2 regions of the Streptomyces sp. NPDC005931 genome follow, and region 2 is predicted to be linked to the other one. Evidence: riboswitches for the same ligand, from Rfam matches in the RefSeq annotation. Region 2 holds a riboswitch; the other holds the start of a gene.
What was found. Region 2 has a riboswitch for S-adenosylmethionine ahead of ACFYOV_RS01070 (aminotransferase class V-fold PLP-dependent enzyme). Riboswitches for the same ligand answer to the same signal wherever they lie in the genome.

Region 1: linked by a shared signal. The riboswitch ahead of thrC (threonine synthase) and the one ahead of ACFYOV_RS01070 (aminotransferase class V-fold PLP-dependent enzyme) in region 2 are both predicted to bind S-adenosylmethionine.

Annotation. Positions count from the first base shown of each region.
Region 1 is NZ_JBIAIG010000008.1:128,060-132,879, forward strand. Features, by position in the region: gene otsB (trehalose-phosphatase) at 1-144, opposite strand, end outside; gene ACFYOV_RS20115 (trehalose-6-phosphate synthase) at 214-1,632, opposite strand; gene ACFYOV_RS20120 (glucosyl-3-phosphoglycerate synthase) at 1,735-2,706, opposite strand; SAM riboswitch class I at 2,869-3,036, shown strand; gene thrC (threonine synthase) at 3,055-4,350, shown strand; gene ACFYOV_RS20130 (MoaD/ThiS family protein) at 4,347-4,622, shown strand.
Region 2 is NZ_JBIAIG010000001.1:235,539-240,358, reverse strand. Features, by position in the region: gene ACFYOV_RS01080 (cytochrome bc complex cytochrome b subunit) at 1-689, shown strand, start outside; gene trpD (anthranilate phosphoribosyltransferase) at 831-1,895, shown strand; SAM riboswitch class IV at 1,984-2,100, shown strand; gene ACFYOV_RS01070 (aminotransferase class V-fold PLP-dependent enzyme) at 2,281-3,648, shown strand; gene ACFYOV_RS01065 (Lrp/AsnC family transcriptional regulator) at 4,051-4,332, opposite strand; gene ACFYOV_RS01060 (rhomboid family intramembrane serine protease) at 4,329-4,820, opposite strand, start outside.

The sequences.
Region 1 (4,820 bases), on a different contig from region 2:
GAGCGTCCCGTCGAAGTCGAGGCCGATCAGTGCCCTTCCCGGCCGCGCGAGGAGCGCTTCCAGCCCCTCCCGCCCGGCCCGCGTCGCGGGCACCGGCAGGGTGTGCGTGGCCTTCGGGTCCGTGGAGTCCGTGTGGCTGCCCATACGCCCAACCTATCCACGCCCGCGCCCTCCCACGCATGGCGTGACCGGCCGTCCGGGGACGGCCGGGCTTCAGTCCCGCAACGCGTTCAGCTGGTCCAGGAACCACCGGCCCGGGGGCAGCGCGGTCGCCGCCTCGGCCAGGCGCTTGCTGCGGGAGACCCGTTCCTCGCGGCCCATGGTGAGGCCCTCGTGCAGGGCGTCCGCCGTCTCCAGGACGTCGTAGGGGTTGACGGGGATCGCGTCCTCGCCGAGCTCCTCGTACGCGCCGGCCTCCCGGGACAGCACCAGGGCGCAGCCCGCGTCGGAGACGACCGGGACCTCCTTGGCGACCAGGTTCATCCCGTCGCGCACGGGGTTGACCAGGGCCACGTCCGCCAGCCGGTAGGCGGCCAGGGAGCGGGCGAAGTCGTCCTCGAGGTGCAGCAGCACCGGCCGCCAGCCCGGCGTTCCGTACCGTTCGTTGATCTCCCCGGCGACCCGCTCCACCTCGGCCGTGTAGTCGCGGTACACGGCGAGGTCCTGCCGCGAGGGGTAGGCGAAGGCCACGTGCACGACGCGTTCGCGCCACTCGGGGCGGTCCTCCAGGAGCTGCCCGAAGGCGAGCAGGCCGCGCACGATGTTCTTGGACAGCTCGGTGCGGTCCACCCGCACCACGGTCCGGCGCGCCGTGCCGTCGGGTGCCGTGCCGATCTCGCGGCGCAGCGCGGTGATCCGCTCCTCGACGTCCGCCTCGTGGGACCGGGCGCGCAGGAAGTCCGCATCCGCCCCCAGCCCGTGCACGCCCACCCGCGTGTCGCCGAGCCCGCCCGCGAACTGCTCGCAGCACGCGGTGAACGCGTCCGCCCAGCGGCGGGTGAGGAAGCCGAGCCGGTCGGCGCCCAGCATGCCGCGCAGCACCTGGGCGGCGATGTCGCCGGGCAGCATGCGGAAGTACTCCGGCGGGGCCCACGGCGTGTGCGAGAAGTGACCGATGCGCAGGTCGGGGCGGAGGGCGCGGAGCATCCCCGGGACCAGGGTCAGGTGGTAGTCCTGCACCACCACCGCGGCGCCCTCGGCCGCCTCCTCGGCCAGCGCCTCGGCGAAGGCCCGGTTGTAGCTCTCGTACGACGCCCACTGCCGCCGGAACTCCGCGTCGAAGACGGGCTCCAGCGGGGTCTGGTAGAGCATGTGGTGCACGAACCACAGCACCGAGTTGGCGATGCCGTTGTACGCGTCGGCGTGCACGTCCGCGGGAATGTCCAGCATCCGCACGCCGTCCTCGCCGACCCCGCGCCGCACGGCCTCGCGGTCGCCGTCGGACAGCGCCGAGCACACCCACAGCGCCCCGGCGTCCGGCCCGATCGCCGACAGCCCGGAGACCAGCCCGCCGCCCCCGCGTTTGGCCCGCAGCGACCCGTCCCCGCCCACCGTGTACGAGACCGGCCCGCGGTTCGACGCGACCAGCACCTGAGCACCCTGAACTGCCTGAACAGCCTGCGTGGAAGCCATACGCCTCAACCTAGCCCCGCCCCGGAACGCTCAAACGTACGGATCGGCCGTATACGGCCGGACGCGTTCCCGGGCCCGCGGCGGCCACTTCGCGGCGCTTCCTCAGGCCACCCTGCGGGCCTGGTACTCCGCGATCTCCGCCATGGGCGGCCGCTCCTCGGTGTCCACCGAGTACGTACGCGGCTCGAACCCGTCGCCGGACCGCTCGAACTGGGTCAGCGCCGGGCGGATCAGGTGGCCGCGGGCCAGGCGCAGCTGGGCGGTGCGGTAGATCGCGGCGGCCATGCGGCCGAGGGCCTGGCCGTCCTGGTGGCGGTGCTTGCGCACGCCCACGTCGACCTGGGCCAGTGCGTCGAGGCCCACCAGGTGCAACGCGTCGACGAGCATGCCCAGCTCCACGCCGTAGCCGACCGGGAAGGGCAGCCGCTCCAGCAGGGAGCGGCGGGCCGCGTACTCGCCGCCGAGGGGCTGCACGAAGCCGGCGAGCTGCGGCCAGTGCATGTTCAGCAGGGGCCGCGCCATCAGTTCGGTGACCCGGCCGCCCTGCCCGGCGGCGGCCGTGCCGGAGGCGGGTCCGCCGGTCACCGTGAGGGGACGGTCGTACATGGCCTTCACCAGGGCCACGTCCGGCTCGGTGAGCAGCGGCCCGACGATGCCGGAGACGAAGTCGGAGGAGAACTCGCGCAGGTCGGCGTCTATGAAGCAGACGATGTCGCCCCGGGTCACCAGCAGCGAGCGCCACAGCACCTCGCCCTTGCCCGGCACGGCCGGGACGCGCGGCAGGATCGCGTCCCGGTGCACCACGGTCGCGCCCGCCGCGGCGGCCACCTCGGCCGTGCGGTCGGTCGACCCGGAGTCCACGACCACGATCTCGTCGACCAGCGGCACCTGGAGCACCAGGTCGTGCCGGACGACCGCGACGATGTCGCCGACCGTCTCCTCCTCGTTGAGCGCGGGCAGCACCACGCTCACCGTCTGCCCGGTGGCGCGCTTGGCGGCCAGGATCCGGTGCATCGGACGGTCGGCCACGGACCAGGAGCGTTCGATCAGCCAGCGCTCGACTTCTTCCAGCACCTTCCGCTGCTCCTCACCTGTGTGATCCATCTCGCGGTTCGGACGACTATCTCAACTGTCCTGGCCTTCGGTTACAGTCTTGAGCAACGCGGATGACCATTGCACGTCGGGGGCCGCGACCCAGCGTCCGCCAGAAACACCAGCGGAAACACAACCGAATACAGCTCATCCAGAGGGGCAGAGGGACACGGCCCGATGAAGCCCCGGCAACCCTCCAGCCGGTTCTCGTAGCCGATCACCGCGACAGCGGCGGTCGCTCCAGCGAGGCTCCCGGCTAGGGAAGGTGCCAAATCCGTCTCACGGCGAGATGCGTCGTGAGGAAGATGAGGAGAAAGGGCCTCGCCTCACATGGCTGTGCAGACTGTTGCAAGCACCACCGATTCCCCCGCCGGCTCCGTCGACCTGGGCCCCGCCGCAGCGCTCTCCTGTCGCGAATGCGGCCACCGCGTCCCCCTCGGTCCGGTCTTCGCGTGCGAGGAGTGTTTCGGCCCGCTGGAGATCGCCTACGACTTCTCGGCCCACGACACCGAGGAGCTCCGCAAGCGCATCGAGGCGGGCCCCGCGAACATCTGGCGCTACGCGCCCCTGCTGCCCGTCCCCGCCGACGTGGCGACCAAGCCGAACCTCAACCCGGGCTGGACCGAGCTGGTGCAGGCCGACAACCTCGCCCGTGAGCTCGGCGTCGAGCCCGGCAGGCTCTTCGTCAAGGACGACTCCGGCAACCCGACGCACTCCTTCAAGGACCGCGTCGTCGCCCAGGCCATCGAGGCCGCCCGCGCCTTCGGTTTCACCACCCTGTCCTGCTCCTCCACCGGCAACCTGGCCGGCGCCGTCGGTGCCGCCGCCGCCCGGGCCGGCTTCCGCTCCTGCGTGTTCATCCCGCACGACCTGGAGCAGGGCAAGGTCGTCATGGCCGCCGTGTACGGCGGTGAGCTCGTCGGCATCGAGGGCAACTACGACGACGTGAACCGCTTCTGCTCCGAGCTGATCGGCGACCCGGCCGGCGAGGGCTGGGGGTTCGTCAACGTCAACCTGCGGCCGTACTACGCGGAGGGCTCCAAGACCCTCGCGTACGAGATCTGCGAGCAGCTCGGCTGGCGGCTGCCCGACCAGATCGTCGTCCCGATCGCCTCCGGCTCGCAGCTGACCAAGATCGACAAGGGTCTCCGGGAGCTGATCGAGCTGGGTCTGGTCGAGGACCGGCCGTACAAGATCTTCGGCGCGCAGGCCGAGGGGTGCTCTCCGGTCTCCGCCGCGTACAAGGCGGGGCACGACGTGGTCCGGCCGCAGAAGCCGAACACCATCGCCAAGTCGCTGGCCATCGGCAACCCGGCGGACGGGCCGTACGTGCTGGACATCGCCCGCCGCACCGGCGGCGCCGTGGAGGACGTGACGGACGAGCAGGTCGTCGACGCGATCAAGCTGCTGGCCCGTACGGAGGGCATCTTCGCCGAGACGGCGGGTGGCGTGACGGTCGGCGTGACCCGCAAGCTGATCGAGAACGGTGTCCTCGACCCGGCGCTGACGACGGTCGTGCTCAACACGGGCGACGGCCTGAAGACCCTCGACGCGGTGGCCGGCACCGGTCCGACCGCCACCATCCGCCCCACCCTGGACTCCTTCCGAGAGGCTGGCCTCGCATGAGCGTGACCGTTCGCATCCCCACCATCCTGCGCACCTACACCGGCGGGCAGGCCGAGGTGAGCGCCGAGGGCGCCACCCTCGCCGAGGTCATCGAGGACCTGGAGAAGAACCACACCGGGATCGCCGCCCGCGTCCTCGACGACCAGGGCAGGCTGCGCCGGTTCGTCAACGTCTACGTCAACGACGACGACGTGCGCTTCGAGCAGGGCCTGCAGACGGCCACCCCGGAGGGGGCCGGCGTGTCGATCATCCCGGCCGTCGCCGGCGGCTGATCATTACCTTCGGTAACCACGATTACCGAGTGTTCATCGAATTGCCCCCTCCGTAAGAGAAGCGGAGGGGGCAATTCCATTGGATTGAGCGCGGTAGAGTTGGGGAACGCGCTCCTGATCCACTGATCGGGAACCCTGAATTCCTGCCGCAGACCCGACAAGATGTAGCCAAAGTGTGGGCCCCTTTCGCGGCTTTTG
Region 2 (4,820 bases):
AGGGCCTGGTCCGCGCCATGCCCGGCTGGGAGGTCAACTTCTGGGGCCACACCCTGGTCCTGGGCGTCTTCATCCCGCTGGTGCTGTTCGGCCTCTTCCTCGGCGTCATCGCGCTCTACCCGTTCATCGAGTCCTGGATCACCGGGGACAAGCGCGAGCACCACATCCTGGACCGGCCGCGCAACGCCCCGACCCGTACGGCCTTCGGTGTCGCCTGGGTCACCGGCTACATCATCATGCTGATCGGTGGTGGCAACGACATCTTCGCCACTCACTTCAACCTGTCGATCAACGCGGTCACCTGGTTCGTCCGTATCGGCTTCTTCGTCGGTCCGGTCGTGGCGTTCGTCGTCACCAAGCGGATCTGCCTCGGCCTCCAGCGCCGGGACAAGGACAAGGTGCTGCACGGCCGTGAGTCCGGCATCATCAAGCGCCTGCCGCACGGTGAGTTCATCGAGGTCCACGAGCCGCTCAGCCAGGAGCAGCTCTACACCCTCACCGCGCACGAGCAGTACAAGCCGGTCGAGATCGGCCCGACGGTCGACGAGAACGGCGTCCGGCGCAAGGTCAAGGGCTCCGAGAAGCTGCGCGCCAAGCTCAGCAAGGCGTACTACGGCGAGGAGTCCCAGATCCCGAAGCCGACCGTCGAGGAGTACAAGGAGATCACGAGCGGCCACGGCCACCACTGATCGCTGCGCTCGCCACGCAACGGAGGAGGGGCCCCGTCCGGTGTTCGGACGGGGCCCTTCGCCGTGCCCGGGGCTGGATAGGGTGGAGCCGTCGAGATCCGCGTCCCGCAGTGCGGGACACTTCTGACCCAGGAGCGGCTGATGAGCGCTGTGACCCCCGCTGGAGGCGACACCGCGGCGGGCCGCTCCTGGCCCGCCCTGCTGAACGGCCTGCTGGACGGCCGGGACCTGTCCGCCGACGACACCGCCTGGGCGATGGACCTGATCATGCGCGGTGAGGCGACCGACGTGCAGATCGCCGGGTTCGCGGTGGCGCTGCGGGCCAAGGGCGAGACCGTCGACGAGATCACCGGCTGCGTACGGGCGCTGTACGACCACGCCAACGTGATCGACGTGCCCGGCGCGACGGTCGACATCGTCGGCACCGGTGGGGACGGCGCCAAGACGGTCAACATCTCCACGATGTCCTCGATCGTGGTGGCCGGCACCGGTGCGAAGGTCGTCAAGCACGGCAACCGGGCCGCGTCCTCGGCGTCCGGTGCCTCCGACGTCCTGGAGAAGCTCGGCGTGAACCTCGAGCTGACCCCGCGGCGGGTCGCCGAGGTGGCCGAGGAGGCCGGGATCACCTTCTGCTTCGCGGTCAAGTTCCACCCGGCGCTCCGCCACGTGGCCGCCGCGCGCGGGCAGCTCGGCATCCGGACGGTGTTCAACTTCCTCGGTCCGCTGGCCAACCCGGCCCGGGTGAAGGCCCAGGCCGTCGGGGTCGCCGACCCCCGGATGGCGCCGATCATGGCCGGTGTCTTCGCCGGGCGCGGCCACTCCTCACTGGTGTTCCGCGGTGACGACGGCCTGGACGAGCTGACCACCACCGCCACTTCCCGGGTGTGGGTGGTCCGCGACGGCAAGGTGACCGAGGAGACCTTCGACCCGCGCGACGTCGGCATCGAGCTGGTGCCGGTCGAGGCGCTGCGCGGCGCCGACGCCTCGTACAACGCGGAGGTCGCCCGGCGGCTGCTGGACGGCGAGCCGGGGCCGGTGCGCGACGCCGTGCTGCTGAACTCGGCGGCGGCACTGGTGGCGCTGGAGCCTGGCACCGGGACGCTCACCGAACAGATCCGCACCGGGATGGACAGGGCCGCGGAGGCGATCGACTCGGGCGCCGCGAGGCGGGTGCTGGACCGCTGGGTGGCGGTCAGCAACGCCTGACACCGCACACGGATGTGACCAAGGGCGCGGTCCGCATGCCGGACCGCGCCCTTGCGCATGCGGGAGTGTGTGGCAAGATCTGGGATCAGGTCATGAGCGACAGCCATCAGGCCCCGGCCGGCTGTCCGGCAACCCTCCGTCCGTGGCGGGGTGCCCCGGGTGAGGACCAGGCCGTGAGCAGCAAGGCCCACGGCAAGCGCGGACCCCTCGCACACTGTGGCACGTGTGGGGCCAGGGGTCCTGGTCGTTCGAGGGAGCCTTCCGTGAGCAAGCGAATGCGCTAGGGCCGCAGAGCCCCGCCTCCGCGTCCCCTTTTTCACCCCTGCAGCGCTGGAGCGACGTGCGCTCGCGCGGGGGTCCCGCCCGCCTCTCCGGGAGTTCAGCCATGCCTCTGTCCACCCCTGCCGCCGCTCAGTCCGTCGGTGCTCCGCTGCCCGTGCTGGGCGCGGACGTCACCGTCCCGCTCGTCACCGGCGGCGAGGTCACCTACGCCGCGCTCGACTACGCCGCGAGCGCCCCCGCGCTGAAGCGGGTGTGGGACGACGTGGCCGCGTACGCGCCCTACTACGGCAGCGTCCACCGCGGCGCCGGATACCTCTCCCAGCTCTCCACCGACCTGTTCGAGAACGCCCGCCGGACCGTCGCCGGCTTCCTCGACTGCCGTGCCGACGACCAGGTGGTGTTCACCCGGTCCACCACCGACTCCCTCAACCTGCTCGCCACCGCGCTCCCGGCCGGATGCGAGGTCTTCGTCTTCGAGACCGAGCACCACGCCTCCCTGCTGCCCTGGCGCGGGGCCCGGGTCACCTGCCTGGACGCCCCGCGCAGCCCGCTCCGGGCGGTCGAGACGCTGGAGCGCGCCCTCGCCGCCCGCGACCCCCACGGCCCGGCCCTGGTCTGCGTCACCGGCGCCTCGAACGTCACCGGCGAGCTGTGGCCGGTGCGGGAACTGGCCGCCGCCGCGCACGCGCACGGTGCCCGGATCGTCCTGGACGCCGCCCAGCTGGCCCCGCACCACCCGGTGAGCGTGCGCGAACTCGACGTCGACTGGGTCGCCTTCTCCGGGCACAAGCTGTACGCCCCCTTCGGCTCCGGAGTCCTCGCCGGCCGCTCCGACTGGCTGCGGGAGGCACAGCCCTACCTCGCCGGGGGCGGCGCCAGCCGCCGGGTCACCCGGAGCGCGGACGGGGGAGTGGACGTCGAGTGGCACGACGGCACGGCCCGCCACGAGGCCGGCTCGCCCAACGTGATCGGCGCCCACGCGGTCGCCTCCGCCTGCACGGCGCTCGCCGAGGCCGGGTTCGACGCGCTGATCGCCCACGAGGAGCGGCTGATCCGCACGGTGCGCGAAGGACTCGCGGACGTGCCCGAGGTGCGGTTCCTGTCCCTGTTCGGGGACGGCGCCCCGCGGGTGGGCGTCCTGTCCTTCGTGGTCGAGGGCTGGAACAGCTCCCACTTCGCCGCCGCGCTGTCCGCCGAGTACGGCATCGGCGTACGGGACGGACTGTTCTGCGCCCACCCGCTGGTGCGCACGCTGCTCGGCGGGGACCCGCGGAACCAGGGCGAGTGCGGCGCCCCCGAGGCGGCGCCCGGCGAGAAGTCCCTCAACGCCATCCGGGTCAGCTTCGGCGCGGGTACCCCGGACGAGCACGTCGAGCGGTTCGTGCGGGCCGTGAGGGAACTCGTGCGGGACGGGGCGCGCTGGACCTACCGCACCGAGAACGGTCGGTGCGTGCCGGACACCTCGGCGTGACCTGCGGTCGGCGCCCCGGGGATGCGCCCGTGCGCGCGCCGGCAGTCGGGTGCCAGGGAGGACCGTCCGCAGGGCGCGGTCCGTGGCGTCGGTGAGGAGTCCGGCCCCGCGGAGCTGGGCCTGAGCGGCGGGTATCGGGGCGGGCAGGACGTCGTGGCGGGCGTCTGTGCCCGGCACCTCCGTGGGCGCCCGCGCCCGAGCGTCCGGCGGGGTCCTGTACGGGCCGGGCCGGTCCCTCCGGCCGGAACAACTCGCGCCCTGCGGAGAGGAGTCCGGAGCCGTCGGTGTCGGGCGGCCGCGCCCCGGCGCCCGGAGCGTCGGGGGCCGACGGCGACGCCGCGGATGCGCGTGCCGAACCCCGCGTCCGTGGCGTGATCCGAACGACCGGCCCCGGAACCAGTGCTAGTTGTCCAGGCCGATCGCGAACGCCGCCTCCAGGTCGTGCTGGGAGTACGTGCGGAACGCCACGTGCGTGTCCGTCGCCTCCACGCCCGGGATCTTGCTGATGCGGCCCGGGATGATCTCCGCCAGGTCCTCGTGCTCCTTGACCCGGACCATGGCGATCAGGTCGTACGTCCCGGTCACGGAGAAGACCTCGCTGACGCTGTCCAGCGCCGCGATCCGCTCCGCGATCTCGGGGATCCGGTCCACGCTGGTCTTGATGAGGACGATCGCGGTGATCACGGCTGGTTCTCTCCCTCGGTGGCCGGAGCAGGGGCGACCCTCACTCTAGTCGCCCGTCCGAAGCGCACCCACGCCCAGCCGAAGCCCAGTGCGAAGCCCACCAGGTGCGCCAGATACGCCACCCCCGGCCCATCGGACGCCCGCTCTGCCGCCGCCCACTGCAACGCCGCCCAGAACGGCAGCACCACCCACGCCGGGAACCGCACCGGCAGGAAGAACAGGAACGGCAGGAGACTGGTGACCCGGGCCCGGGGGAAGAGGAACAGGAAGGCGCCGAGGACCGCCGAGATCGCTCCCGAGGCACCGACCAGGGACTGCCCGGAGTCCGCGTTGGCGGCGGCGTAGCCCAGCAGGGCGAGGTAGCCGCAGCCCGCGTAGCACAGGGTGAACTGCACGCGGCCCATCCGCTCCTCGGTCATCGCCCCGAAGACGTGGAGGAAGAGCAGGTTGCCGAGCAGATGCACCCAGCTGCCGTGGACGAACAGCGC